Regions from separate parts of the Streptomyces sp. CA-251387 genome, predicted to be linked through region 2. Evidence: riboswitches for the same ligand, from Rfam matches in the RefSeq annotation. Region 2 holds a riboswitch; each other region holds the start of a gene.
The links. A riboswitch is a leader RNA that binds a small molecule or an ion and turns the genes downstream of it on or off. The one in region 2 is predicted to bind cyclic di-AMP.
Positions count from the first base shown of each region.

Region 1: linked by a shared signal. The riboswitch ahead of ACQEV2_RS25880 (NlpC/P60 family protein) and the one ahead of ACQEV2_RS31870 (M23 family metallopeptidase) in region 2 are both predicted to bind cyclic di-AMP.
Region 3: linked by a shared signal. The riboswitch ahead of ACQEV2_RS24905 (LysM peptidoglycan-binding domain-containing protein) and the one ahead of ACQEV2_RS31870 (M23 family metallopeptidase) in region 2 are both predicted to bind cyclic di-AMP.
Region 4: linked by a shared signal. The riboswitch ahead of ACQEV2_RS36435 (LysM peptidoglycan-binding domain-containing M23 family metallopeptidase) and the one ahead of ACQEV2_RS31870 (M23 family metallopeptidase) in region 2 are both predicted to bind cyclic di-AMP.

Region 1 is NZ_JBNJMJ010000001.1:5,743,386-5,750,507, reverse strand. It holds gene ACQEV2_RS25890 (M23 family metallopeptidase) at 1-1,466, shown strand, start outside; gene pcrA (DNA helicase PcrA) at 1,533-4,019, opposite strand; cyclic di-AMP (ydaO/yuaA leader) riboswitch at 4,405-4,560, shown strand; gene ACQEV2_RS25880 (NlpC/P60 family protein) at 4,569-5,735, shown strand; gene ACQEV2_RS25875 (hypothetical protein) at 5,870-6,223, opposite strand; gene ACQEV2_RS25870 (NlpC/P60 family protein) at 6,681-7,122, shown strand, end outside.
Region 2 is NZ_JBNJMJ010000001.1:7,113,482-7,120,603, reverse strand. It holds gene ACQEV2_RS31895 (alkaline phosphatase family protein) at 1-9, opposite strand, end outside; gene ACQEV2_RS31890 (DUF5998 family protein) at 9-596, opposite strand; gene ACQEV2_RS31885 (GNAT family N-acetyltransferase) at 649-3,495, opposite strand; gene ACQEV2_RS31880 (HPr family phosphocarrier protein) at 3,674-3,955, shown strand; gene ACQEV2_RS31875 (GntR family transcriptional regulator) at 4,126-4,821, opposite strand; gene ACQEV2_RS31870 (M23 family metallopeptidase) at 5,068-5,865, opposite strand; cyclic di-AMP (ydaO/yuaA leader) riboswitch at 5,878-6,041, opposite strand; gene ACQEV2_RS31865 (M16 family metallopeptidase) at 6,254-7,122, opposite strand, start outside.
Region 3 is NZ_JBNJMJ010000001.1:5,542,875-5,549,996, reverse strand. It holds gene ACQEV2_RS24915 (CHRD domain-containing protein) at 1-116, opposite strand, end outside; gene ACQEV2_RS24910 (polyprenyl synthetase family protein) at 421-1,431, opposite strand; cyclic di-AMP (ydaO/yuaA leader) riboswitch at 2,499-2,682, shown strand; gene ACQEV2_RS24905 (LysM peptidoglycan-binding domain-containing protein) at 2,688-3,422, shown strand; gene ACQEV2_RS24900 (HAD family hydrolase) at 3,484-4,314, opposite strand; gene ACQEV2_RS24895 (carboxymuconolactone decarboxylase family protein) at 4,483-4,944, opposite strand; gene fahA (fumarylacetoacetase) at 5,099-6,319, shown strand; gene ACQEV2_RS24885 (M56 family metallopeptidase) at 6,609-7,122, shown strand, end outside.
Region 4 is NZ_JBNJMJ010000001.1:8,207,334-8,214,455, forward strand. It holds gene ACQEV2_RS36410 (aspartate aminotransferase family protein) at 1-217, shown strand, start outside; gene ACQEV2_RS36415 (helix-turn-helix domain-containing protein) at 296-940, shown strand; gene ACQEV2_RS36420 (DUF6126 family protein) at 937-1,056, shown strand; gene ACQEV2_RS36425 (tyrosine-protein phosphatase) at 1,132-1,929, opposite strand; gene ACQEV2_RS36430 (alpha-galactosidase) at 2,110-4,215, shown strand; cyclic di-AMP (ydaO/yuaA leader) riboswitch at 4,523-4,681, shown strand; gene ACQEV2_RS36435 (LysM peptidoglycan-binding domain-containing M23 family metallopeptidase) at 4,686-5,639, shown strand; gene ACQEV2_RS36440 (DUF6250 domain-containing protein) at 5,848-6,561, shown strand; gene ACQEV2_RS36445 (SGNH/GDSL hydrolase family protein) at 6,672-7,122, shown strand, end outside.

The sequences.
Region 1 (7,122 bases), 1.4 Mb from region 2:
CCGATGCCGCCTCGGCGCACTACGCGTCGTACGGCGCCCAGGAAGCCCACTACGGTGACTCCACGACGTACGGCACGTACGGCACCACTGGTTTCGACGCCGCCGGCCACACCACCACGACCTTCGACGCGGACCCCCTGTTCGGCTGTCTCCCCGGCGAGAGCACGGGCGCGTACGACGCCACGCAGTGGTCCACGGGCAGCCAGCAGACGCTGAACTACGACGCCTACGCGGCCCAGCACCACGCCGCCTACGACACCGGCGCGTACGACACCACCGGCTGGGCAGTCGATCACCAGCAGCTTCCCTTCGTCCCGCACCAGGCCACCGGCCACGACACCTCCGGGCAGTGGGACGCGAGCGCCTGGCTCCAGCCCGACCAGTCCGGCGCCCCGGCCGACCAGACCCAGCAGTGGGAATGGGGCACGCAGACCTTCGAGACGGGCACGTACGACGCCACCCAGTGGAACGCCGACGGCGGCACCACGCAGACGGCCGACGAGTACGAGCAGTCAGCAGAATCCTTCGAGCAGCAGGCGACCGCGCACTTCGAGCAGATCGAGCACGGCGTCCCCGTCGGCTACGACGACTCCGCGACCGGCTACGACCACCCCGCGCAGGACGACACCGACCTGACCGCCACCGGCGGACTCCCCGACGCGGCCCCGCTCCTCGACGACCAGGAAGAGGCCACCCCGGCCCCCTCCCCGCGCGCCGCCTCCCGCAGCGGGTCCCGCTCCCGCCGCCGTACGCCTCCCAAGCGCTCGGCGCTGCTGACGGTCGCCGTGCCCTCGGCGTGTGTGATGGGCGTCGCGGGGATCGCCGCCGCCTCCGTCGGCACCCTGACCGGCGACAAGGACACGTCGACGACGGCCTCGGACGGCGAGGCGGTGAAGCCGTCCACCGCGAACAACAAGCTGGACGCCCAGCTCGAGACCCTCGCCGCCGGCGCCGACGACTTCGCCGACCGGGCCAGCCGTACACAGGAGCGCATCGACCTCAAGGCCCAGCGGGCGGCGGAGAAGCGGAAGGCCGCCGAGGAGGCGGCCCGCAAGGAGCGGCTGCGCCCGAAGTTCGCGATTCCGGTCGCGCAGCACGGCCTCAGCGCCTACTTCGGCCAGTCCGGCATCAACTGGATGTCGATCCACACCGGCATCGACTTCCCCGTCTCGTACGGCACGACCGTCATGGCCGCGACCGACGGCACCGTCCGCACGCAGTGGAACAGCGCCTACGGCAACATGATGATCGTGACCGCGAAGGACGGCACGGAGACGTGGTACTGCCACCTCTCCAGCTACCGCGTCGCCTCCGGTACGACGGTGAAGGCCGGCGACCCCATCGCGTACTCCGGCAACTCCGGCAACTCCACCGGCCCGCATCTGCACTTCGAGGTCCGGCCGTCCGGCAGTTCGCCGATAGACCCGCTCTCCTGGCTGCGCAGCCACGGCCTGGAACCGTCGTAAGGCAGCGCACACCACTCACCCTGTGAACCCCCGCCATTGCGGCGGGGGTTCAGTGCTCCAGGGAAGCTAGAGCTTCTCCACCGGCGCATACCGCAACAGCAACCGCTTCGGCTTGGTGTCCCCGAAGTCGATCGTCGCCTCGGCGTTCGCGCCCGTGCCCTTCACCGCCATCACGGTGCCGAGTCCGAACTGGTCGTGCGTGACCCGGTCCCCGACCGCGAGCTGGACGACCGGCTTCTCCGAGGTGCGGCGCGTGGCGAAGCCGGACGCGCCCGACGCCGAGGAGCGCGAGCGGGACGACGACAGGGAGGCCGCCACGCCCGCCGCGGGACCGGAGGACATGGGCGCGGTCGCCCCCGTCCGCTTCCAGTCCACGTGCGCCGCCGGGATCTCCTCCAGGAAGCGGGAGGGCGGGTTGTACGACGGCTGCCCCCACGCGCTGCGCATGGACGAGCGCGTCAGATACAGCCGCTCACGCGCGCGCGTGATGCCGACGTACGCCAGCCGCCGCTCCTCCTCCAGCTCCTTGTTCTGGCCGAGGGCGCGCATGTGCGGGAAGACGCCGTCCTCCATGCCGGTGAGGAAGACGACCGGGAACTCCAGACCCTTGGCGGTGTGCAGGGTCATCAGGGTGATGACGCCGGAGCCGTCCTCGTCCTCGTCCGGGATCTGGTCGGAGTCGGCGACGAGCGCGACCCGCTCCAGGAAGTCCGCGAGCCCGCCGGAGGCCTCGCCCTCGCCCGACTCCTGCTCGAACTCCAGGGCCACGGCCGCGAGTTCCTGAAGGTTCTCGATGCGGGTCTCGTCCTGAGGATCCGTGGAAGCCTGCAACTCGGCGAGATAGCCGGTCCGTTCGAGCACCGCCTCCAGGACGGTGGCCGGCCCGGCACCCGACTCGACGATCGTACGGAGCTCCTCCATCAGCGTGTTGAACCGCTTGACGGCATTGGTCGACCGCGCGGCCATGCCGTACGCCTCGTCCACGCGCCGCAGCGCCTGCGGGAAGCTGATCTTCTCCCGCTGCGCAAGGGCGTCGATCATCGCCTCGGCGCGCTCGCCGATGCCCCGCTTGGGCACGTTCAGGATCCGCCGCAGCGGCACGGAGTCCTCGGGGTTGGCCAGCACCCGCAGGTAGGCCAGCACGTCCCGGACTTCCTTGCGCTCGTAGAACCGGACCCCCCCGACGACCTTGTAGGGCAGGCCGACGCGGATGAAGACCTCTTCGAAGACACGGGACTGGGCGTTCGTCCGGTAGAAGACGGCGACGTCCCCGGCCTTCGCCTCGCCCGCGTCCGTGAGGCGGTCTATCTCGTCGGCGACGAACTGCGCCTCGTCGTGCTCGGTGTCCGCGACATAGCCCGTGATCCGCGCCCCCGCACCCGCATTGGTCCACAGGTTCTTGGGCCGACGCGACTCGTTGCGCTCGATCACCGCGTTGGCGGCGGAGAGGATCGTCTGCGTCGAGCGGTAGTTCTGCTCCAGCAGGATCGTCGTCGCGTCCGGGTAGTCCTCCTCGAACTGGAGGATGTTGCGGATGGTGGCGCCGCGGAAGGCGTAGATCGACTGGTCGGCGTCACCCACGACGCACAGCTCGGCGGGCGGGATGTCGTACTCGCTCGGCGGCACGTCCACCGGGTGCTCGCTGGTACCGACGAGCTCGCGCACGAGCGCGTACTGGGCGTGGTTGGTGTCCTGGTACTCATCTACCAGGACGTGCCGGAAGCGGCGGCGGTAATGCTCGGCGACGTCCGGGAAGGCGCGCAGCAGATTGACCGTCGTCATGATCAGGTCGTCGAAGTCGAGGGCGTTCGCCTCGCGCAGCCGCGGCTGATACAAGGCATAGGCCTGGGCGAGGGTCTTCTCGAAGCCGTCGCTCGCCTGCGCCGCGAAGTCCTCCTCGTCGATCAGCTCGTTCTTCAGGTTGCTGATCTTGGCACTGAAGGACTTGGGCGGGAACCGCTTCGGATCAAGATCCAGATCCCGGCACACGAGCGCCATCAGCCGCTTGCTGTCGGCGGCGTCGTAGATCGAGAACGACGACGTGAACCCGAGCTTCTTGCTCTCCCGCCGCAGGATGCGCACGCACGCGCTGTGGAAGGTCATCACCCACATCGCGTTCGCCCGCGGGCCGACGAGCTGCTCGACGCGCTCCTTCATCTCGCCCGCGGCCTTGTTGGTGAAGGTGATCGCGAGGATCTGCCCCGGATGCACATTCCGCTCCGCCAGCAGATGGGCGATGCGATGGGTGAGCACACGCGTCTTGCCGGACCCCGCGCCGGCCACGATGAGCAGCGGACTGCCGGAGTGGACGACGGCGGCGCGCTGGTTGTCGTTCAGCCCTTCCAGGAGCGCGGCCGCGTCGATGGCCGGGCGCGGGGCGCCGTCGCGGTAGTAGGCGTCCCGGTCCGGAGGCACGTCGAACTTCCCGCCGAACAGATCGTCCGGAACCGGTTCCGGAGAGTGATCGTCCTCGGGCGGTGGCGGGGATTCCTCCTCGTGGGCCCGTGGGGCCTGGAGGTCCGCCAGGAAGCTGTCGTCAAAGAGGCTGCTCATCGCTCTCCGAGTCTAGGGCGCCCCACTGACAGCCCGCCGCCGCCCTGAGAACATCGCCTGTTTCCGAGCCCGATGATCTTCCGAAACCCGCCCACCCGACGGAATCTCACCCTGCAGAACCACCCTGCCACGGCCCGTGATCAAGACTTAAATATGGCACAAGCCGCCCAGACAGGCGTATACGCCGCCACATACCCCAGAGACCTCAAATCACCACAAACACACCGTCACCCATCGTGATCGGCGACGCTCTGACTCAAGGTCACGAAAATGTATCGGGCATATCGAACATCAACCTTCACAGGGGCCACACGAGTTGGCTACCGTGCCGGGCAGGCCGTACGACCCCCACCGGCGAACGTCGCCGGGCCGCACGGCCTCCGCCGAGTCCGGTACGCCGCACTGCGACCGGAGCCGGGGACCCACCGAACCCGGGGTGAATCGGCCGGACTTCCCTCCCGGGACCGGCCGTAGGGCAACCCTTCCGGAACCACCCGCCCGAACCCGACAGCTAACTCGGTAGGCGGAGCACGGAAGGAGTCGCCTCCCTTGGCGTCGCACCGCAAGTCGCGTCCCGCAGGGACACGCGTAGCAGGCATACGGACCCCCGCCCTCGCCACGGCGGCCCTCACCTCCGTGGCCCTGCTGTCCCAGACGGCCAACGCGAGCCCCTCCACGGACGACAAGCCGAGCCTCGAAGAGGTCGAGAAGAAGGTCGACGACCTCTACCGCCAGGCGGAGTCGGCGACCGAGAAGTACAACGCGGCCAAGGAGAAGACCGCGAAGCAGCGCAAGCGCGTCGACACCCTCCTGGACGACGTCGCCAAGCGCACCCAGGAGCTCAACGACGCACGCGAGGAGCTCGGCCGCAACGCCGCCGCCCAGTACCGCACGGGAGCCGCCGCCCCCGACACCGCGACCTTCCTCCTGGCGGACACTCCGCAGGACTACTTCGACCAGACCCAGCTGATGGACCGTATGACCGGTCGTCAGAAGGAAGCGGTCGACGATTACTTCACGCAGCAGTCCACGACGATGAAGAAGCGTCAGGAGGCCACCCAGAGCCTCGAGACGCTCACCGAGTCGCAGAACGACCTGCAGAAGGCCAAGTCCACGGTCCAGCAGAAGCTGTCCGACGCGCGGGAACTCCTCTCGAAGCTGACGGCGGAGGAAAAGGCACGCCTCGCCGCGATCGAGAAGCGCAAGCAGGAGGAAGCCGCACGCAAGGCAGCGGAGCTGGCCCGGCAGCAAGCGGAGGCGGAGCGCCGGCGCCAGGAGGCCGCCCAGCAGCAGGAGAGCACCGAGCAGCCGTCCGACTCGAGCACGTCGGACTCATCCGCGACGGACTCCTCGTACGCCACCAAGGCCGAGAAGGCCCTGGCCTTCTCCCGCGCCCAGATAGGCAAGCCGTACGTCTGGGGCGCCACCGGCCCCGACTCCTACGACTGCTCCGGCCTCACCCAGGCCGCCTGGAAGGCCGCCGGCGTGGACATCCCCCGCGTCACCTACGACCAGGTCAACGCCGGCACCACGGTCCCCCTCTCCAACGCGCAGCCCGGCGACCTGATCTTCTTCTACGACGACGTCACCCACGTGGGCCTCTACATCGGCAACGGCATGATGATCCACGCCCCGAAGCCCGGCGCGTACGTCCGTGAGGAGTCGATCTACTACGACGGAGAGTCGTCGATCCACAGCGTGGTCCGCCCGGCCTGACGTTCACCCACGCGCGCGTGGCCCACTGCTTCCGCACGCGCGCGTGGCCATCGCAGAGGCGGCACGGACCTACACCGGACGTGGTTCCGGGGCCGGCCCCGGAACCAGGCCAGGAACCGCCCTCGAGACCGAGGTCAGGTCCACAGAACAGCGATGAAGACGTTCGCCGCGGTCAGCAGCCCCACGAGCCCGAAGAGGCCCTTCTCCACCTTCTCCTCGTCCCGCTTCACGTACACGAGCCCGAGGATCACGATCAGCAGCGCCAGCTTCACGCCGATCTTGATGTTGTTGACGGACTGATCGTCCGCCTGGTTGAGCCCGACGAGGATCACCCCGGTGACCAGCATGGTCACGGCTCCGTGCAGCATGGCGGGGACGAACCGGGCGGTGCCCTGACCCATCGCCTTCATCTGCGTGAGGAAACCACCGAGCAGCGCGGCGATACCGATGATGTGCAGGCCGACGAAGAGATGGATGAGTACGTCCATGAAGCCGGAGCCTAATCCGCTGCATATATGCGCCCCATAGCACCCCCCATTCCCGGCGACCCCCGAAACCGCCACATCGGTCATCACCCCGCGTTGACCCGACGCCCCCGTTCCGGGATCACGCTCACTTACGGTCATCCCCCGGTCCGCTCCCGGCACTTCCGCACAACGCGTCACCGACCCGACACGGTGAGGTTTAGCGTCCTCCACCAGGTGACCGGCTCCCCACCGCCGCCCGGGCCAGGGGCGGCAGTCGGACACCACCGCCGAGAAAAGTCCGGCGGCGTCCCGCTCCCCCTGTGTGGGCCGCCGCCGGACGCGTAACCCACCCCGGGGCGGTCGTACGTCCGCTCCCCCAGGCGCTCATACGCCGCCGTTCTCCCGGGGCGGTGATACGTCCGCCGCTCTGGCAGACGCAGCGGGACCAGGCGGTCGCAGGAAAGGACGTGCAGTCCACGTGGCAGCGCATCGAAAGCCCCGTCAGCGCTCGGTCGGCGGCAGTACGGCCCGCACGGCATGGACGATCGCCCTGGCGGGCGCGGCGAGCGCAACCGGCTTCGACGGGACCGGACATGCCGAACCACAGCTGACACCGGCGCAGGTCAAGGCGAAGGTGGACAAGCTGTACCAGGAGGCGGAAGTCGCCACCGAGAAGTACAACGGCGCGAAGGAGAAGGCGGACGCGGCCGAGCGGCGGATCCGGACCCTGCAGGATGAGGCCGCGCGCAGGACGGAGAAGCTCAACTCGGCGCGGGACGCGCTGGGTTCGATGGCGGCGGCACAGTACCGCGACGGCGGTCTCGACCCGGCCCTTCAGCTCGCGCTCTCGGACGACCCCGACCGCTACCTCGACGGAGCGGAGTTCGCCGAACGCGCCGGCAACCGGCAGGCGGCGTCCG
Region 2 (7,122 bases):
CTGGACCATCAGTGAGCGACGTCCGCGGTCGCCTCGGAGAGGGCCTGCGCGAAGGCGAGTGCCTGGCGCACCGTCTCCGGGCCGTCACCGGCCTCGCTGACACGGAGGCTGAGGTCGTCCGCCGTCGAGCTGCCCGTGTAGCCGTGATCGGCCTCGCAGTTGGGGTCGCCGCAGGCGGCGGGCTCCAGGTCGATACGGGAGACGGCGCCCCAGCCGATGGTCAGCACGACCTCGCGGGGCAGGGTGCCCGGCGTGTACTGCTCCGGGTTGGCGACGACGCGGCTGACGACGACCGACGAGATCCGGCCGAGCTTCACGGACTCCGTGGACGTCGTGGCGTACGGCGTCGGGGAGGTGTTGTCCGCGGCCTGCTCGTCGGTGTGGCTGACGATGAAGCGGTTGCCGGTGAGGACGAGCACGGTCACGTGCCGCCGCACCTCGTTCTGGTCGAACGTCGTCTCCTGATGGACCAGGTACGACCGGATGGGCTCGCCGCCCACAGCGGCCTCCACCGCCTCGGCCACGAGGGCCGGGTAGTAGCCGCTGCGCTCGATCGCCGCACGCAGCCCCTGGGTCGTCGTACTGGTCTTGGCCATGACGCCCATCCTACGGGGGACCACTGACTGCGAGGGACCGCTCACGGCGGTCTCAGTACGCCGGGAGGGTCCGCGGCCCGAGGTCGTCGCGGGCGGGGGGTGGCGCGAGGCGGACGGAGGCGCCGAGCACGCTCAGGCCGTGGGTGGCGACGACGACCGGCTCCAGGGTGACCGCGACGACCTCCGGGTGGTCGTCGACCAGCCTCGACACCCGCAGCAGCAGTTCCTCCAGGGCAGGGGTGTCGACGGGCGCGGAGCCGCGCCAGCCGAAGAGGAGCGGGGCCGTCCGGATCGACCGGACGATCGAGGTCGCCTCCCGGTCGGTGACCGGGATCAGCCGGTGCGCCATGTCCCCGAGCAGCTGGGAGGCGGCTCCGGCGAGGCCGAAGGACAGCACGGCGCCGGCCGCCGGGTCGATCACGGCCCGTACGACGGTGTCGACGCCGCGCGGTGCCATGCTCTGCACGACCGGCCGCAGCTCCTCGGGCTTGCCGAACAGCGCGGTCAACTCAGCGTACGCCCGCCGCAGTTGTTCCTCGTCCGCGAGATCGAGCCGTACGCCGCCGAGGTCGGCTCGGTGGCGCAGGTGGGGTGCGGTGGCCTTGAGGGCGACGGGGTAGCCGAGGGTGCGGGCGGCGTCGGCGGCGGCGTCCGGCGTGGGTGCGTGCAGGGCGCGGTGCACCTGGATGCCGTACTTCCCGAGCAGGTCACAGGTCTCGTCCGTGCCGAGCGTGAGCCCTTGCCCGCGCGCGAGCAGCCCGTCGATCAGCCGCGCTGCTCCCTTCTCGTCGATGTCCTCGTACTCGGGCACCTTGCCGGGGTCGGCGGCCTCGCGCCGCCACTGGGAGTACTTGACGGCTTCGGCGAGGGCACGGACGGCGCGTTCGGCGGCGGGATAGGCGGGGATCAGGCGCGGGGCGTTCTCATCGGTGTCCGGCTGTTCGGGCTGCGGGTCGGCCAGGAAGTCCAGTGGGCGGAAGGGGTGGGCACGGCTCGCCGTACCTGGCGCCTTCGTGCTCGCCTGTGGGGCGGTGCTCGCCGCGGCCGACAGTGCCTCCGCGAGGCCGCCGAGCTCCACGTGCACGACCAGCACCGGCTTGCCCGGCACACGCTCGGCCGCCGACCTCAGGGCCTGAGCCAGCTCCGCGTCACCGGTCGACGCGTCCCCGATCGCCGGGATGGCGGTGACGACGACCGCGTCGCACGTCTCGTCGGCCAACGCGCGCGACAACGCCGCGTGGAAGTCCGCCGCCGACGCCCCCGTCGTCAGATCCAGCGGCGGCAAGGGCCGCAGCCCTTCGGACAGGCACGCGTCGTACGTCAGCAGCCCCAGCGACTCGGAGTTCCCCAGGATCGCCACGCGCGGCCCGGCCGGCAGCGGCTGGCGCGCGAGGAGCAGCCCCGCGTCGACCAGCTCGGTGATCGTGTCCACGCGGATGACCCCGGCCTGCCGCAGCAGCGCGGACACCGTGGCGTGCGGCAACCGCGTCGCCCGTACCGCGTGCCCCTGCGGCGCCGCGCCTCCGTGCCGCGCCCCCTGCACCACGACCAACGGCTTCGCGGCCGCCGTACGCCGGGCGAGGCGGGTGAACTTGCGGGGGTTGCCGATGGACTCCAGGTACATGAGGACGACATCGGTGTCGGGGTCGTCGTACCAGTACTGCAGGACGTCGTTGCCGGACACGTCGGCCCGGTTGCCGGACGAGACGAAGGTCGACACACCGGTGACGCCGGTCACCCCGCCGCCGCGGCGGTGCAGCCGGGACAGCAGCGCGATCCCGATCGCACCGGACTGCGCGAACAGCCCGATCCGGCCCGGGCGGGGCATCTGGGGCGCCAGTGAGGCGTTCAGGCGGACGCTCGCCGAGGTGTTGATGACCCCGAAGGCGTTCGGCCCGATGATGCGCATGCCGTACGCGCGCGCGTGCCGGACGAGTGCACGCTGGCGCTCGCGGCCGTCGGGTCCGCTCTCGGCGTACCCGGCGGAGACCACGACCAGCCCCTGCACGCCGTGGTCGCCGCACTCGGCGACCACCTCGGGGACGTGCTCGGCGGGCACGGCGACCACCGCGAGGTCGACCGGCCCGTCGATGTCCCGCACGGAGCGGTGGGCCGGCACCCCGTCGAACTCCTTGAGGTCCTCCGGGAACGCCTTGTTCACGGCGTACAGCCGCCCCGTGAACCCGGCGTCCCTGATGTTGCCCAGGACGCTGCGACCCACCCCGCCCGGCGTGCGGCCGACGCCGATGACGGCGACGGAGCCGGGCACCAGCAGCCGCTGCACGGACCGCGCCTCGGCGCGCTGCTCGCGCGCGTACTGCACGGCGAGCGAGCGGTCCGTCGGCTCCAGGTCGAACTCCAGGCGTACGACGCCGTCCTCGAAGCTGCGCTTCTGGGTGTACCCGGCGTCCGTGAACACCTTGATCATCTTGTTGTTGGCGGGCAGCACCTCGGCGGCGAAGCGGCGGATGTCGCGCTCGCGGGCGACGGCGGCGATGTGCTCCAGGAGGGCGGAGGCGACGCCGCGGCCCTGGTGGGCGTCCTGGACGAGGAAGGCGACCTCGGCTTCGTCGGCGGGTGCCGACGCGGGCGTTCCGTCGGGGCCGATCCGGTCGTAGCGTACGGTTGCGATGAACTCGCCGCCCACCGTGGCCGCGAGTCCCACCCGGTCCACAAAGTCGTGGTGCGTGAAGCGGTGGACGTCCTTCGCGGACAGACGCGGGTAGGGCGCGAAGAAGCGGTAGTACTTCGACTCGTCCGACACCTGCTCGTAGAAGCTGACCAGACGGTCTGCGTCATCAACGGTGATGGGGCGGATGCGTGCGGTGCCGCCGTCGCGCAGCACCACGTCGGCTTCCCAGTGGGCGGGGTACTCGTGCCGGTCCGAGGCGCTCTGCATGGGGCCCAGAGTACGGCTCGCGTCCGACAACGGCGCGAGGCAGTCTGTGGAGGACGTATGACGGGTCGAGGCCGCGACCCGACGGTCACCTGAGGAGGGGCGTTTTGTCCCTCCCGGCATGCTTCACGCGTGTGGGAAACTGGTCTAGACAACCCTGAACACCGAAGGGCAGCATCACATGGCTGAGCGCCGCGTCAACGTCGGCTGGGCCGAGGGCCTTCACGCCCGCCCCGCTTCCATCTTCGTCCGGGCCGCCACGGCCGCAGGTATCCCGGTGACGATCGCCAAGGCCGACGGCAACCCCGTCAACGCGGCCTCCATGCTGGCTGTCCTGGGCCTGGGCGCCCAGGGCGGCGAGGAGATCGTCCTCGCCTCCGACGCCGAGGGTGCGGACGCCGCCCTCGACCGTCTGGCGAAGCTGGTCTCCGAGGGTCTCGAGGAGCTGCCCGAGACGGTCTGAATGACCTGAGCGGATCTCCGCGGCAAGCGGTGAAGCCGCGTCGGCCTTTCCGGTCGACGCGGCTTCGCTGTTTTCGAGCAGGCGGCCACGGGAAATTCACTGCGGACCCGAAAAAGGGCAGCGGAAATTCTCCGCCGCCGAATATCCCCTCTTTGTATACGGCGCCCGTGTTAATGCCGCAGGCTCGGCATGTTTACTGGATGTTGCGAATTCCTCACACGCTCCGCGCGATCACCGACGGAGCCGAACCGCAGCCGGTGCGCGGAGATCGCGCGCTCGGTGTGCTGCGCCGTGATCGCCCGGGCGCGCTCACTGTCTCCGCGCGCCACCGCGTCCACGATCGCGCCGTGCTCGGTCCAGGACTCCACGGGATTGGCCGGCGACTCCACGGCGTACATCCAGGCGATCTTGTGGCGCAGCTGGGTCAGCATCGAGGTCAGGGCGGGGCTGCCGGAGGCCTGGGCCAGCGTCTCGTGGAACCAGCCGCCCAGGGAGCGCAGGTCGTCGCTGTTTCCCCTCCTGGCCCGCTCCTGGCCGAGCCTGACGAGGCCGCGCAGCACCTTCAGATGGGCCTCGGTGCGCCGCTGGGCGGCCCGGGAGGCGCCGAGCGGCTCCAGGAGGCCGCGCATCTCCAGCAGGTCGGAGGCCTCCTGCTCGGTCGGTTCGGCGACGCACGCGCCCGCGTGCCGCCGGGTCACCACGAAGCCCTCCGCCTCCAGGGTGCGCAGGGCCTCCCGCACGGGGACGCGGGAGACGCCGTAGCGGCGCGCGAGGAGTTCCTCGGTGAGCCGGCTGCCACGCTCGTAGACACCGGCGACGATGTCGTCCCGGATCGCCGTGCATACCGAGTGCGCCGGAATACGCATGACCGACCTCCGCTTTAATCCCCGTGAAACGTCGACGAATGACGTGTGTTGAGTGACTCTATGGCAACCGGCCGGAATTTCCGACGGCGGGCCGGAATCCATGGATATTTTTTGGACAGCGGATCGTCTCAGAAACGCCGAAAGCCCCGGCTCGGGGAGGCGGGGCTTCGGGGTTGCGGTGCTTCGAGTTGGGGCTTCGTGAGCGGGCCTCGTGAGGCGGGCCTCGGTGAGACGCGGAGTGAGGCGTCAGACGTTCACGCCGTGCGAGCGGAGGTAGGCGACGGGGTCGATGTCGGAGCCGTACTCCGGCGTCGTGCGGGCCTCGAAGTGCAGATGCGGGCCGGTGACGTTGCCGGTGGCGCCGGACAGGCCTATCTGCTGGCCGGGGGTGACGGTCTGGCCCACCGAGACGCCGATGGACGACAGGTGGCCGTACTGGGTGTACGTGCCGTCGTTCATCTTGATCACGACCTGGTTGCCGTACGACCCGCCCCAGCCGGCCTCCACGACGGTGCCGGCGCCGACCGCGTGGACGGAGGTGCCGCTGGCGGCGTGGAAGTCGACGCCGGTGTGGCTGCCGGAGGACCAGACGGCGCCGCCGGCCTTGTAGCCGGTGGAGATGTACGAGCCGGCGATGGGGGCGGCGTAGGACAGCAGGCGCTTGCGCTCGGCCTCGCGGGCGGCGCGCTCCTTGGCCTCGCGCTCCTTCTTGGCCTTCTCGGCCGCCTTCTTGCGCGCGGCCTCCTGGGCGGCCTTCTTGAGGGCCGCGGCCTCCTTGGCGGCCTGCTCCTGTGCGGCGGCCTGGGCGTCGATCTGGTCGGCGATCGAGTTGTCGACGGTGATGACGGGGATGAGGCCCGTCTGCTCCGCGGCCGGTTCGGCGGCGAGCGCCGGGGCGGCCAGGGTGCCCATGACGCCGGTGGCGGTGAGCGCGGCGACGCCGGCCGCGCGGGCCGTGGTGCGCTCGAACCGGCTGGGCCGGCGGTGCTTCCCGGTGGGACGCTTCTTCTCGGTGAGCTTCCCGGTGGCGCAAGTGAACGCCATGAAGTGGCTGGTCCTTTCCTTCCCTCTCGCCTACCGGGTTAGCTGACGGGTTCGGAGCAGGAAGGTCTCCTACGGACCCCCTCGCCTGCGCGTGGGCGTCCGATTCACCCCAGGGACTACGGTGGGTCCCCGGCTCCCCTGGCTCGCGCCGTACGGGGACTCGGCGATGGCTGTCCGGTGCCGCGGGTGCGGCGCACTGCCTGACGGACAGCCCGGAAGACGCTAAACGGGGCAACTTTCAATCCCCAAACGGATCACGGCTTTTGTAGCGCATCCCACAGGCCAGACAGGCAACCTCTCCCTCAATTCGGGCATAAAGGGGCCCTGGTGACTCTTCCGTCACCAGGGCCCCTACACGCGTGCCGTCGCGCGGCGCTGCGCCTGTCCGCTACTCGGCTGCCACGACGGTGACTTCGCCGATGCCGAGCGCCTCGACGGGCTCCCGGATCTCGGCCGCGTCGCCGACGAGGATGGTCACCAGACGGTCCACCGGGAACGCGCTCACGGCCGCGGCGGTGGCCTCGACGGTGCCCGTCGCGGCGAGCTGCTGGTACAGCGTCGCCTGGTAGTCGTCGGGCAGGTGCTGCTCGACCTGGTCGGCCAGCGTGTTCGCCACGGAGGCGGCCGTCTCGTACTTCAGCGGTGCCACCCCGACGAGGTTCTGCACGGCGAAGTCCCGCTCGGCGTCGGTGAGCCCTTCGGCGGCGACGCCGCGCAGCACCGTCCACAGGTCCTGCAGCGCGGGACCTGTGTTCGGGGTGTCGACGGAGCCGCTGATGGCGAGCATGGCGGCGCCCGTGCCGTCCGGGGCGGAGCGCAGGACCTGCCCGAACGCGCGCACGCCGTAGGTGTAGCCCTTCTCCTCGCGCAGGACCTTGTCCAGCCGGGAGGTGAGGGTGCCGCCGAGGCAGTACGTGCCGAGCACCTGCGCGGGCCACACGCGGTCGTGCCGGTCGGGGCCGATGCGGCCGATCAGCAGCTGCGTCTGGACGGCGCCGGGACGGTCCACGATGACCACGCGGCCGGTGTCGTCGGCGGTCACCGGCGGGACGGGCCGCGGCTCGGCCGCGGAACCGGTCCAGGTGCCGAGACTGTCGCCGAGCAGGGCGTCGAGGTCGACGCCGGTGAGGTCGCCGACGACCACCACGGTGGAGGTGGCGGGGCGCACGTGCCGCTCGTAGAAGGCGCGTACGGCCGCGGAGTCGATGCCCGCGACCGTGTCCTCGGTGCCCTGGCGCGGGCGGGACATGCGCGAGG
Region 3 (7,122 bases), 1.6 Mb from region 2:
CGGTCGCCTCCGGCGGCGAATGCGGGAATCACCGCGGCGGCAACACCACCGACGGCGGCCACCGCGACAGCGGTGACGATCAGGCTCTTACGGCGCTTCGAGAACGTCGCGTTCATGCCCATGATTCTGTTTTCTCCCCGTAGTGCAGCCGACGCCCCCTGCGTCAGCTTCTGGGCATGAATACGGAGTCGATCTTAGTTTGGACTCAGTCCAGCTTTGTGATGCGCGTCACACTCAGGGGAGGGCCTCTGGGGCCGCCGTTCAGTCCGTCCGGCGTGTGAGGACGAGGCCCCTTCAGGGCCGAAGCGGGGGTCTGGGGGCGCAGCCCCCAGGAACCGGGGTCGAGCAGCCCCAGAAACCGGGGTCGAAGAGGCAGAGCCCCTGGGGATGGGACGGGTAGGGGCGGCGGGGGCGAAAAACCTACCCAGCCCGATGCACCACGGCGTCGCACAACTCCATCAACGCAGCCTTGGCATCAAGGTCCGCCAACGGCGCCAACGCAGCCCGCGCATCCTCCGCATACCGCACCGTGTCCCGCCGAGCCTGCTCCAACGCCGGATGCACCCGCAACGCGGCCAACGCCTCCGCATGCCGCGCATCATCACTCAGATCGGAGTCCAGCAGCTCGCACAGCGCGACATCCTCCGCCAGCCCCAACCGCTCGGCCCGCTCCCGCAACCGCAGCACCGGCAGCGTCGGAATCCCCTCACGGAGATCCGTCCCCGGCGTCTTCCCGGACTCATGGGAGTCACTCGCGATGTCCAGCACGTCATCCGCCAGCTGGAAGGCGACCCCGAGCCGCTCCCCGTACTGGGTCAGCACATCGACCACCGTCTCGTCGGCGCCCGACATCATCGCCCCGAACCGGCACGACACCGCCACCAGCGACCCGGTCTTCCCGCTCAGCACATCCAGGTAGTGCTCCACAGGGTCCCGCCCGTCCTGCGGCCCCGCCGTCTCCAGGATCTGCCCGGTGACCAGCCGCTCGAACGCCTCGGCCTGCACCCGCACCGCCTCGGGCCCGAGGTCGGCGAGGATGTGCGAGGCCCGCGCGAACAGGAAATCCCCGGTCAGAACGGCGACCGAGTTCCCCCAGCGGGTGTTCGCGCTCTCGACGCCCCGCCGCACCGCCGCCTCGTCCATCACGTCGTCGTGGTACAGCGTCGCCAGATGGGTCAGCTCCACCACCACCGCCGACGGCACGACTCCCGGCGCATACGGATCCCCGAACTGGGCGGCGAGCATCACCAGCAAGGGCCGGAACCGCTTTCCACCCGCTCGCACCAGATGCTGGGCGGCCTCGGTGATGAAGGGGACCTCACTCTTGGTGGCTTCGAGCAATCCCTCCTCGACAGCCGCCAATCCGGCCTGGACATCGGCTTCCAGAGCCTGGTCCCGCACGCTCAGCCCGAACGGCCCGACGACGGTCACGAGGGGTCTCCTGTCTGCTGGTGTCTACTGGCGGTTACACGGTTTGTCGATAGGTCGCTGCCATCACTCAAGTCAGCGTATCCGGTCACGTTTCGATCACCGATGCCGCCCACCCGTCCACCACGGGCGGTATCGGATCACGACCGGTATGTTTTTGATCACCTGATAAGGCCGGACATCCATCGACATATAGGGAAGTATCCGCCTACGCCCCGATCTCGCGTCGTCATCGAGCCAGGCAACGGCCCTCCACCCCGCGACGCCCGCACCTCCCCCGACCGGCCCAGAGACACGCTCACCCCGCACCCTCATGTCTCACCCCCCGACGCAACCTCGGGCGGCATGCACATGCCACTCCGACCCATCACCTCCACCTCCGCCCCTCGGGCACCCTCACCCTCCCGGGGCGCCACCCAGGCACGCCGGCGTCACCCCTCTCAGACCGCGACCCTCGCGCCCGAGCCGCCCGAGCCGCCCGAGCCGCCCGAGCCGCTCAAGACGATCACCACGGTCGGCACGGCCATCCCGGTCGGCGCCGCGGACGATCACCATGACAACGACGCGCACTGCACGGCGGGTTCCCCTTCGCGGTCGACATGCACAATCGAGGCACTTCAGCCTCGAAGTGGGCGGCATCACCGGGGCGTTGGGGCACCCGAAGGCGTCACCGCGCGACCTTCACCCTGAAACCGGCGGGAACCACCCGGCACTTCCTGGCAAGGCGATCCACGGACAGGACGAAGAGGTGCTTTTCCATCGGACACGGGAGAAACGGACTCCACGGACAGTCGGTTAACGGTGAGTTGGACTCATTGCCCGATATGCCGCCCTTGTGGACGCCAGTGAGTTGAGTCACGCGGCCGCCCCCACGCCCCCAACCCGGCACACCCCATACCTCCTTGCCCCAAGCGCAAGTTGAGACTTGGCAACCGCAAAGGATCAAGCACCCCATACACACCAGACCATGGTCAACCGGTACGACAGACGACCTTGGCACTTGTTCCGGGCATGTGCTCTCGCATACGTTCCCGCTCAGTCGGGCGGACGCCGAATCCTGCCGCCGCCCGAGTCATCCATCGACGCACTCACACACGCACGGCAGGAGCGGGGGACCCAGGTAAGTCGCCGAACCGGCCGCCTTGATGGCGCACCGGAGCGGCTCGGGGTGAAGTCGCGCTGCCGCAGGGCGGCGTGGCCGGGCATCTCCCGCCCGAACCCGACAGCTCACCTCGCAGGCGTCGGAGAGGAACAGCGCCATGGCCCGAGGCAAGCACCGCCGCCCCCGCACCAACCCGCTCACCCGACACGTCGTCGCCGCCGGAACCGGCACGGCCGCTCTCGCCCTCCCGCTCCTCAGCGCGACCACCGCGAGCGCCGCAGAGCCCGCCGCCCAGGCCCCCGCACCGGCGAAGGTCGGGTCGGTCACGTACACCACGAAGAAGGGCGACTCGCTCTACGGGATCGCGGACAGGTACGACGCCCAGGGCGGCTGGCGGCAGCTCTACAAGGACAACCGCAAGGCCATCGGCGACAACCCCCGGTTGATCCACCCGGGCCTCGACCTGAAGGTCCGGGCGACGAAGAAGGCCGGCACGACGGCCGGCAAGGCGTCCGCCCCCGCCAAGAAGTCCTCCGTGGCCCGCGCCACCCAGGCTTCCGTGAAGACGTTCCCGAACAACCTCGACGGCTGGATCCGCAACGCGCTGGACATCATGGCGCAGAACGGAATTCCCGGGTCATACGACGGCATTTACCGCAATGTCATGCGTGAGTCGTCCGGCAACCCCACCGCCATCAACAACTGGGACTCCAACGCCGCCGCGGGCACCCCGTCCAAGGGCCTCCTGCAGGTCATCGACCCGACCTTCGCCACGTACCACGTGCCCGGGACGGTGTACGACCCCTTCGACCCGGTCGCGAACATCGTGGCCGCGTGCAACTACGCGGCCGCGCGGTACGGCTCGATCGACAACGTGAACGGCCCCTACTAGGCCGGCAACCGGCCCAATAGCCCGACCACGCAAAGAACCAGCCTCGCCGGGCAAAGGTTCCTTACTGGGCGAAATCGGCCATACTGCCCGCGAAGAGTCGCTCGAGGACGACGGCGATACCGTCGTCCTCGTTCGACAGGGTGATCTCGTCGGCGACCGCCTTGAGTTCGGGGTGGGCGTTGGCCATTGCGACGCCGCGGGCGGCCCAGTCGAACATGGGGATGTCGTTGGGCATGTCCCCGAAGGCGATGGTCTCGTGCGGCCCGAGGCCGAGATGCTCGGCGGCGAGCGCGAGACCGGTCGCCTTGGTGACGCCGCATGGCTGGAGTTCGACGGTTCCGGGCCCCGACATGGTGACGGTGGCCAGGGAGCCGACCACCGAGCGCGCCGTCGCCGCCAACTCGTCGTCCGAGAGGCTGGGATGGCGCAGCAGCACCTTGCTGATCGGCTCGCACCACAGATCGTCGCGGTGCCGGACCCGTACGGCGGGCAGAGTGGGGTGGGGCATCAGGTACCCGGGTTCGATGAGCGTGAGCCCGTCGACGCCGTCCTGGTCGACGGCCGCGTACACCTGCCCCACCTCGGCCTCGATCTTGCCGAGCGCGGTCTCCGCCAACTCCCGGTCCAGGGTGACGGACCACAGCAGACGGTCCGCGCCGGCGTCGTACAACTGCGCGCCCTGTCCACACACCGCGAGCCCCCCACCGCCCAGTTCGTCGAGGAGCGGCCGCACTCTGGGCGCGGGGCGCCCCGTCACGACGAGGTGCTGCGCACCGGCCGCCGCCACCAGCGCGAGCGCATCGATGGACCGGTCCGAGAGCGTGTCGTCGCCTCGGAGCAGGGTCCCGTCCAGGTCAGTGGCGATGAGTGAATATGCGATAGGTGCGGCCATGATCAGAGAATACGGACAGGACGCCCCATCGACTCGACTCGAACCGGACGGCTGCTGTGTTCACATGTGTTGACACCTGTTCCGGTTGCGGACCGGGTTCCGGTTCTGCCCCCGGCCCTGTTCGCCATTGTCCTTTCCCTCACCAACTTCCTTCCGCTTGTGGCGATTTCACCCCCACGTGGTGCCTGCGGGCTCCTTGATGGTGGTGTTGATGCGATTGAACATGTTGATGACGGCGATGGTGAGAATCAGCGCCGACAGCTCCTTCTCGTCGAAGTGGTCGGCCACTTCGTCCCACAGCGCGTCCGGAACCGACTCGTGCGAACGGTCCGCGAGCCTCGTCATCGCCTCGGTCAGCTGCAACGCGGCCCGCTCGGCGTCGGTGAACCAGGGCGCCTCGCGCCAGGCGGAGACGGCGTCGATCCGCTCCTCGCTTACCCCTGCCTTGCGCAGGTTGCCTGCGTGGCCGTGCACACAGGCGCCGCACCCGTTGATCTGACTGGCGCGCAGCCCGACGATCTCGGCCAGCTCCAGGGCCAGGCCGCCCTCGCCGAGCGCCTGGAGGAGGGTGCCGATCCCCTTCCCCGCGCCGGAGAGGATGTACGCCGGGTTGGTCATCCGTGCCTGCATGATTCGTGCCTCCCGTGTCAGTGCTTCCGTCTTCACTGCACTGACGGAGCGGAGGAAGCAGTTGTGACCGGCACACCGAAGATCTTTTTCGGAGGCCGTAACGTGTGGCCCGACCACATGGCACATGGAGCGGATGAGAGTGAGGCAGCACCCCATGCCCCCCTTCGATCTCCCCGAGGGCGACCCCTTCGGCGCGCACAACCTTCCGTACGGCGTCTTCTCCCTCCCCGGCTCGGACTCCGCGCGCAGGGTCGGCGTCCGGCTCGGCGACCACGTCCTCGACGCCGGCAAGGCGGCCTACGCGCTCGGCTCGCCGTACGCCCCGCTGCTCGCCCAGGACTCCCTGAACCCGCTGCTCGCGGCGGGCCGCACCACCTGGTCGGACGTACGGCGCGCCCTGACGGCGTGGGTGACGGTCCCGGCGCATCAGGAGGCCATCGCGGACCTCCTCCATCCGCTGTCCTCCGTGACCCTGCACCTCCCCTTCGAGGTCGCGGACTACGTCGACTTCTACGCCTCCGAGAACCACGCCCGGAACGTCGGCCAGATCTTCCGCCCCGACGCGGCGGACTCCCTCACCCCCAACTGGAAGCACCTGCCGATCGGTTACCACGGCCGCTCGGGCACGGTCGTCGTCTCCGGCACGGATGTCGTACGGCCGTCCGGTCAGCGCAAGGCGCCCACTGATCCGGCGCCGGTCTTCGGCCCGTCCGTCCGCCTGGACATCGAGGCCGAGGTCGGCTTCGTGGTCGGCACACCGTCGCGGATGGGCACACCGGTCGCCTTGGGCGACTTCCGCGACCACGTCTTCGGCCTGTGCCTGCTCAACGACTGGTCGGCACGCGACATCCAGGCCTGGGAGTACGTCCCGCTCGGCCCGTTCCTCGGCAAGTCCTTCGCCACGTCGGTGTCGGCGTGGATCACCCCGCTGGACGCCTTGGAGGCGGCGCAGGTGGCACCGCCGGAGCGGACGCACCCCCTGCTGCCGTACCTCGACGACTCCGGCCCCGAAACCGAACCCGGCGGCTACGACCTCCACATCTCGGTGGCCATCAACGGCCACGTCGTCTCCGAACCTCCCTTCTCCACCATGTACTGGACGGCCGCCCAGCAACTCGCCCACATGACCGTGAACGGCGCCTCCCTGCGCACCGGCGACCTGTACGGCTCGGGCACGGTGAGCGGCCCGACGGAACGCGAGCGCGGGTCGCTGCTGGAGCTGACGTGGAACGGCCGGGACCCTCTTGAACTCCCGGACGGCAAGCGGACGTTCCTGGAGGACGGCGACGTGGTGACCCTGTCCGCCTGGGCTCCGGGCCCGGACGGGGTCCGGGTGGGGCTGGGCGAGGTCACGGGGCGGGTCGTGGCGGAGTGACGCCGGAGTCCCGGCCCCCCACAAGCTCCGGAAACCTCGATCCGACCCGGCACCGGTCATCCGGCGCAACCACCGGCCCCCACCCGGCGGTTCGCGACCACGGCACGGAGTCCGGGCGGGTAGGTGATCGGCTCCGCCCAGGACATTCGGCGAGTCTTTCCCCCTGACTCCTGCGATGGTCACCGTCATACTGGCTGGCGGTGGGAAGCGATCCGCAACCGGTCGTCGCGGCCCACCGCCCGCACAGCCGCCCCCGCACCTTCCCTGATCAGGATCCGGAGCCCTTGGCATGACGGTCTGCCTGCTCCTGCTGAGCATCGTCGCCCTGACGGCCGCCATACCCGTCCCGCGAGCGCTGACCCGGGCCACCTGGCCCGAACGGGAACCCGTCGTCGCGCTCTGGGTGTGGCAGTGCCTGGTCGCCACCGTCCTGCTGTGCTGCCTGACGGCCCTCGCTCTGGGCACCGCCGCCGTCTTCGGCACGGTGCGCACCCAGCTCTTCGCTCCCGCTCCGCCGTCGGTGACCGAGGCGTACGACCTCTCGGCCGCGCCCGCCTGGGCGGCCTCGCTCACCGTGCTGCTGGCCTGCGGTGCCGCCTGGACGACCGCGATGCTGGCCCGCGAACTGGTCGAGGCGCGTCGCCGACGCGGCCAGGCCAGGGCCCACCTGCGCGAACGCGCTCCCGACCTGCCCGCCGGCCTGGGCTCGGCACGCGGCCCGCTGCTGGTGCTGGAGGACGAGTATCCGGACGCCTGGTGGATGCCTGGCAGCCCGCCCCAGCTGATCGTCACCACGGGCGCCC
Region 4 (7,122 bases), 1.1 Mb from region 2:
GGTCGTACCGCTGCTGCGGCGGCACCGGATCCTCACCCAGGTCTCCGGGGACCACCTGGAGGTGATCAAGCTCATCCCGCCGCTGATCATCGGCGAACGGGAGGTGGACCGGTTCGTCGACGCCTTCACGGATGTGATGGACGACGCGCACAGCGGCGGCGGTCTGATGTGGGACTTCGGCAAGACCCTGATCAAGCAGGCGGTGGCCAACCGGTAGGCGTCGGATAGGGCGAGGGTCTTTGCCTCTCAGGCAAGAAATTTGCCGGTGGGGCAAACCTTCGGCTGAATGGAGAGCATGAGCTCTCCCGAGACCGAGCCGCCCGGTGTCGCGGCCGAGCCGGTGAACGGGCCGCCCGAGGCCCTTCCCGCGGTCGCGCCCCAGCTCCGCGCGCTGCGCCGCCGCGCCTCCCTCACCCTGGAGGCCGCGGCCCGCGCCGCCGGGCTGTCGCCCGCCCACCTCTCCCGCCTGGAGACCGGGCGGCGCCAGCCCTCACTGCCGATGCTGCTCGCGCTCGCGCGTATCTACGGTACGACCGTCTCCGAGCTGCTCGGTGAGACGGTCGCCGACCGGGACGCCGTCGTGCGCGCCGCCGACATGGAGCCGACCGCGGCCGGTGGCTGGACGTACTGGCAGGCGGGTGCGCCCGGGCGCGGGATGCAGGCCCTGCGGGTCCATGTGCCGTACGGCTCGCAGGGCGACATCGTGCGCGTGCACCCCGGCGAGGAGTGGCTGTACGTGCTCAAGGGGCGGCTTCGGCTGCGCCTCGGGGACACCACGCACCGGCTCGCCCCCGGCGACAGCGCGCACTTCGACTCGCTGACCCCGCACCGCATCGCCGCCCAGGACGAGGGCGGGGTCGAGCTCCTCTTCGTCCACACCCTGCTGCAGAGCCCCACGGCCACCCTGTGCCTGGGCCCCACCCCTGGAGAGACGCCATGAGCGACATGGAGGAGAAGTTCCCGCGTGCCCTGTGGGTGCGGCTCATCATCTACATCGCGGTGGGGCATCTCTTCGCGGCGTTCATCTACCTGCTGTTCGAGGCAGGAGCGAAGTAGCGGCAGGGGCGCGGCAGAGGGAGCGGCGGTCGTCCGGCAGGAGGGGCGCGGCGGTCGCCCGGCACCGGCCCGGGCTCAGTCGAGCAGCCGCTCCCGCAGCCGCTCCCGGGCCTCCGGGGTGACCCCCAGCCCCTGTTCCAGGTAGGTCTCGACGCCGCCCCACGTCTCCTCGATCGTCTCGAAGGCCGCCGTCAGGTACTCGGCGCGCGCGTCGAACAGCGGGCTGAGCAGTTCCATGACCTCGGGGGAGTAGGCCGAGGCGGCGCTGCTGCTGCGGTGCACCTTGTAGCGGCGGTGCTTGGCGTTGGACTCCAGGTAGTCGGCGAGGATCGCCTCGCGCTCGACGCCGAGGGCGAGCAGCGTGACGGCGATGGACAGGCCGGCGCGGTCCTTGCCCGCGGCGCAGTGCATGAGGGCGGGGACGCTGTCATCAGTGAGCGCCTGCAGTACCTGGGAGTGCTCGGCCGTGCGCTCCTTGATGATCCTGCGGTACGAGTCGATCATCCGGTTCGCGGCCTTGCCGTCCGCGAGGATCTCCCGCAACTGGTCGATGTCGCCGTCGCGGACCATCTTCCAGAACTCGGCGCCGTCCGCCGGGTCGCTCAGCGGCAGATTCACATTGCGCACGCCCGGCAGCTCGACGTCCGGACCCTCGAGCTTCTGGTCGGCCGCGTTGCGGAAGTCGAAGATCGTGTGCAGGCCCAGGGAGCCGAGGAAGGCGGCGTCCTCCTCGGTCGCGTGCGCGAGGTGGCCGCTGCGGAACAGCACCCCGTACCGCACCCGCCGTCCGTCCACGGTCGGAAGGCCGCCCACATCCCGGAAGTTGCGGACTCCGGCCAGCTCGGGCTCGGTCGACGGGATCTGCTGCGTCACGGGGGCTCCTCCCAGTCGGCCCCGCCGGCGCGGCTCGGCGGTGCGGCCGACGGGGTGCGCTCTCGACCATACGACATGGCTTCCTGGGGCAATGAGTTGTCCACAGGCGTTGCATCGGAGGCTCGCGGCCCGTGATGATGTTCCGGCTTGATCGGACCTGTTCGAATATGTGAGGGCTTGATGCTGGAGATCTCCGACCACGGGCGTACCTGGGTTCTTTCCGGGCCGACCAGCAGTTACGCCCTCCATCTCACGGACGGCGACGAGCTGCTGCACCTCCACTGGGGCCCGCGCATCGCGCTGGCCGACGCCGAGGAACTGGCCGCCCGGGCGCTTCCGCAGTACCGGGGCTTCGAGTCCCCGCTCGACGGACACGAGGAGTACCCCGTCGAGGGCGGCCCCCGCTTCGTACGGCCGGCCCTGTCCGTGCGCACCGACGAGCGGCGCGGCACCGAGTGGACCTTCGAGGCGTACGAGACCGAGGGCGCGGAGAGCGTCGAGGGCGCGGGGGGTGCTCAGGGCGGGGAACTGCGGCTGCGGTTCCGGGACGGCGGGCTGGGCATCACGCTGCACTACCGGATGCGTGACGACGTCGTGGAACGCTGGGTGACCCTGGACAACCAGGGGCCCGACCTGGAGCTGCTGCGCGCCGACTCCGCCACCTGGACCCTGCCCGACCGCGAGGACTGGCGGCTGTCGCAGCTGCACGGACGCTGGGCGGCGGAGTCCCGGCTGACGCAGTCGTCCCTCACCTACGGTGAGAAGGTCCTCGGCAGCCGCCGCGGCCACACCGGGCACCCGCTCCTGCCATGGGTCGCGCTCGACACCGACGCCACCGAGGAGCGCGGTGAGGTGTACGGCTGCGCCCTCGCCTGGTCGGGGTCCTGGCGGATCGCGGTGGCCCAGCTGCCGGACGCGCGCGTGCAGATCACCGGCGGGGCCGGATACGACGACTCGGGTCTGTTGCGGCTGGCGGCGGGCGAGTCGTTCGTGACGCCCGTCTTCGCCGGGCTGTGGAGCGACGGCGGCTTCGGGGGCGCGAGCCGGGCCTGGCACGCCTATCAGCGCGCCCATGTGATCCCTGACGCCGATCAGGACCGGCCCGTGCTGTTCAACTCCTGGGAGGCGACCGAGTTCGACATCTCCGAGGAGCAGCAGGGCACCCTCGCGCGGCGGGCCGCGGCCATCGGTGTCGAGCTGTTCGTCGTGGACGACGGCTGGTTCGGGGCGCGCACCAGCGACCGCGCCGGACTCGGCGACTGGACGCCCAACCCGGACCGCTTCCCGAACGGCCTCAAGCCGCTCGCCGACTATGTGCACGCCCTCGGCATGCAGTTCGGCATCTGGGTCGAGCCGGAAATGGTCAATCCGGACAGCGAGCTGTACCGCGCCCACCCGGACTGGGTGCAGTACCAGACCGGACGAAAGCGGACGGAATTCCGCAATCAGCTCGTACTGAACCTCGCCCGCGAAGACGTCCAGGAGTACCTCTGGAACCAGCTCGACGGGCTCCTCTCCAGCGCCCCGATCGACTACGTGAAGTGGGACTTCAACCGCTGCTTCACCGACGCGGGCTGGCCCGGCGAGCCGTACCCGCAGCGGCTCTGGGTGGACCACGTCCACGCCTTCTACGCCTTGCTGGACCGGCTGCGCGCCGCTCACCCGGGCGTCGCCTTCGAGTCCTGCTCGGGCGGTGGCGGCCGGATCGACCTGGGCGTGCTGAGCCGTACGGACCAGGTGTGGACGTCCGACAACACCGACCCGCTCGACCGGCTCGCCATCCAGCACGGCTTCAGCCAGATCCATCCGGCGCGGGTCATGGCGGCGTGGGTCACCGACAGTCCGAACAACCAGCTCAACGGCCGGGTCAGCTCGCTGCGCTTCCGGTTCGTGAGTGCCATGGCCGGGGTGCTCGGCGTCGGCGGCGACCTCACGCAGTGGACCGAGGCGGAGCTTGCCGAGGCCCGGGAGTGGGTGGAGCTCTACAAGGAGATCCGGCCCCTCGTGCAGCGCGGGGATCTGTACCGGCTGCGGCCTCCGCGGGGTGGGCTGAGCGCGGTGCAGTACGTCCTCGGTGACGAGACCGTCGTCCTCGCCTGGCTCCAGGCGCAGAGCTACGGCGAGGCCGTACCGGCGCTGCGGCTGAGGGGGCTCGACCCGACAGCATCGTACGAATGCCGCGAAACGGGCGAAGTTCACAGAGGTGCCGTATTGCTGCATCACGGACTGCGTACCGGATTGCACGGCGACCTTGATGCGGCAGTTATCCGACTGCGTCGCATCTAGTTGTTCTGTCCGAATTGGTGCCTTCATTCCAACTCGCTCTGGATTGAGGAAAGCTGGAGCGGCGTCACGTGAGGAGCGTCATATTCGTGACCGAGCGTCGCCCGTCATGTTCACGTAATTCACGTGATTTTCAAGGGGTTTTGTGCCGGGCGACGCGCCGATAATTCACTCAGGGTGACCGGGAATTCCCACAAGGGATCAACAGGAACGCATTCGGACGGAACCTCTCACTTGTTCCCGTGCGTCTTCCTCGCTTACGTTCGCCACCAATCCGGACGGACGCCGAATCCTGCCGCCGACCGGAGCCCGCACCGACTCACCCGACCATGGCAGGAGCGGGGGACCCACAGGTACAACCGCCTGTTCCGGTCTCCGGAACAGGCTAGGGGTAAAGCCGCGTTACGGCGCGGCCGGGCATCTCCAGCCCGCACCCGACAGCTCACCTCGCAGGCGCCGGAGAGGAATTCGCCATGCCCGCGAAGGGTAAGCACCGCCGCCCGAAGTCCCCGCGCCTCACCCGCTCCATCGCCGTCGCCGGAACCGGCGGCGCCGCTCTCGCCCTCCCGCTCTTCGGGGCCACCGGCGCCCATGCCGCTCCCTCGCAGTCCGCTTCGGAAAAGGCCGTTCAGTCCCTTCCGGTCGTCGAGAAGAAGGCGGCCGAGAAGGAGGCCACCGAGAAGAAGACGGGTGTGCGGACCTATTCGGTGAAGGTCGGCGACTATCTCTCGAAGATCGCCGACGAGCAGAACGTCAGCGGTGGCTGGAAGAAGCTCTACGCCGACAACCGCGAGGCCGTCGGCGAGGACCCGTCGCTGATCCACCCGGGTCTGAAGCTCACGATCGGCGGCCAGAAGGCCGCGACGAGCGCCCCCAAGTCCTCGCCGTCGTCCTCCTCTTCGTCCCCGAAGTCGTCCTCGAAGTCGTCCTCGAAGTCGTCGTCGGACTCGTCCGCCGCGAAGTCCTCCGCTTCTAAGACGACCAAGGCCGCTGAGAGCGCCGACACCGCCCCCGCCAGTGGTTTCAGCGCCCCCGTCTCCGCGGCCTCCGTCGCCACCGCGTACAAGGTGGCGGGCAGCATGTGGTCGAGCGGCTACCACACCGGCGTCGACTTCGCCGCCGCTACCGGCACCCCGCTCAAGGCGGTCGGCGCGGGCACCGTCGTCTCCGCCGGCTGGGCCGGCGCGTACGGCAACCAGGTCGTCATCCGGCTCGCCGACGGCTACTACGCGCAGTACGGCCACCTGTCCTCGCTCTCCGTCTCGGCCGGCCAGACCGTGACGGCGGGTCAGCAGGTCGGCCTCTCCGGCTCGACCGGCAACTCGACCGGCCCGCACCTGCACTTCGAGATCCGCACCACGCCGGACTACGGCTCGGACGTGGACCCGGTCGCCTACCTCCGCTCCAAGGGCGTCGCCATCGGCTGACCCGCGCCGACTCCCCCGCTCTCGGCTTCGCTCGAGCGGGGGGACTCCCATCGCCTGACACGCCGCCGAAGGCCGGACCCTGATCCCCGGGTCCGGCCTTCGGCGTGTCCGGGGTGTCGACAGGAAGGGGGTGATGGGGAAGAGTGATCTCCGCTCAGCCGCTGCAAGCGCTTTCTAAGGTCAACGCCCCTATGAAGGAGTCCCGTTCGTGACGACCACGCGCAGAGCATTCGGAATCCTCGCGGCTGGGGCCGCCCTGGGCGCACTTGCTCCCGCGGGCGCGGCGGGTGCCGCGTCCCACCGCCGGCTCATCGCCCACGACGACTTCCGCCATGGCCTCGCCCAGTGGGTGACCGAGTTGCAGGACGGCGGCACGATCACCGCGTCGCGCGGTGTGCTGGAGATCGACGTGCCGAGCGGTGCCACGGTGTGGTTCAGGAGACGCCTCGAAGGGCCGTACCTCCTTGAGTACACGGCCACCGCCGTGTCGGAAGGCGGGGCCAACGACCGTGTGTCCGACCTCAACAACTTCTGGAACGCCACCGACGTCCGTTCCCCGGACGACCTGTTCGCCACGCAGCGGGGCGGTGCGCTGGCGGAGTACGACTACCTCAAGACCTATTACGCCGGTTACGGCGCCAACTACAACACCACGACGCGACTGCGCCGGTACGTCGGCGAGGTCGGAGCCCGCCCGCTGATCTACGACTACACCGAGCCGCTGCTGGTGCCCAACCAGCCCAACCGGGTCCGTGTCGTCTCCGACGGGTCGACCGTGCGGTGGTGGAACAACGGACGGCTCGTCTTCGACTACGTCGACCAAGAGCCTTACCGCAGCGGGCACTTCGCGTTCCGGACCGTATGGAGCCACTTCCGGATCAGCGACTTCCGGGTGTGGCGGTTGAGCCTAAAACGCCCCTGATCAGAGGCTTATTCCAGGTTTGGCCAACACTTTAGGAGTGGCTTATCTCACCGCCCGTCAACCCTTCCTTACGGTCGCGTAAGTCACATTCAAAGGTGAATCATGCCCGTGTGGCAGGCGATTCGAAGAGTGACAGCAGATCAGAGATCGGGTCGTACGTCGCGGTGGGGGACAGCTTCACCGAGGGCGTCGGCGACCCCGGCCCCGACGGGGCGTTCGTCGGCTGGGCCGACCGGTTCGCGGTGCTGCTCGCGGACCGGCGGCCCGAGGGCGACTTCAACTACACCAACCTCGCCGTGCGCGGCAAACTGCTCGACCAGATCGTGGAGGACCAGCTCCCGCAGGCTGTGGAACTGGCCCCGGACCTGGTCTCGTTCTGCGCGGGCGGCAACGACATCATCCGGCCCGGCACCGACCCCGACGAGGTGGCCGAGCGCTTCGAGCGGGCGATCGCCCGGCTCACCTCCGCGGTCGGCACCGTCATGGTGACGACCGGCTTCGACACCCGTGGCGTACCCGTGCTGAAGCATTTGCGCGGCAAGATCGCCACCTACAACGGCC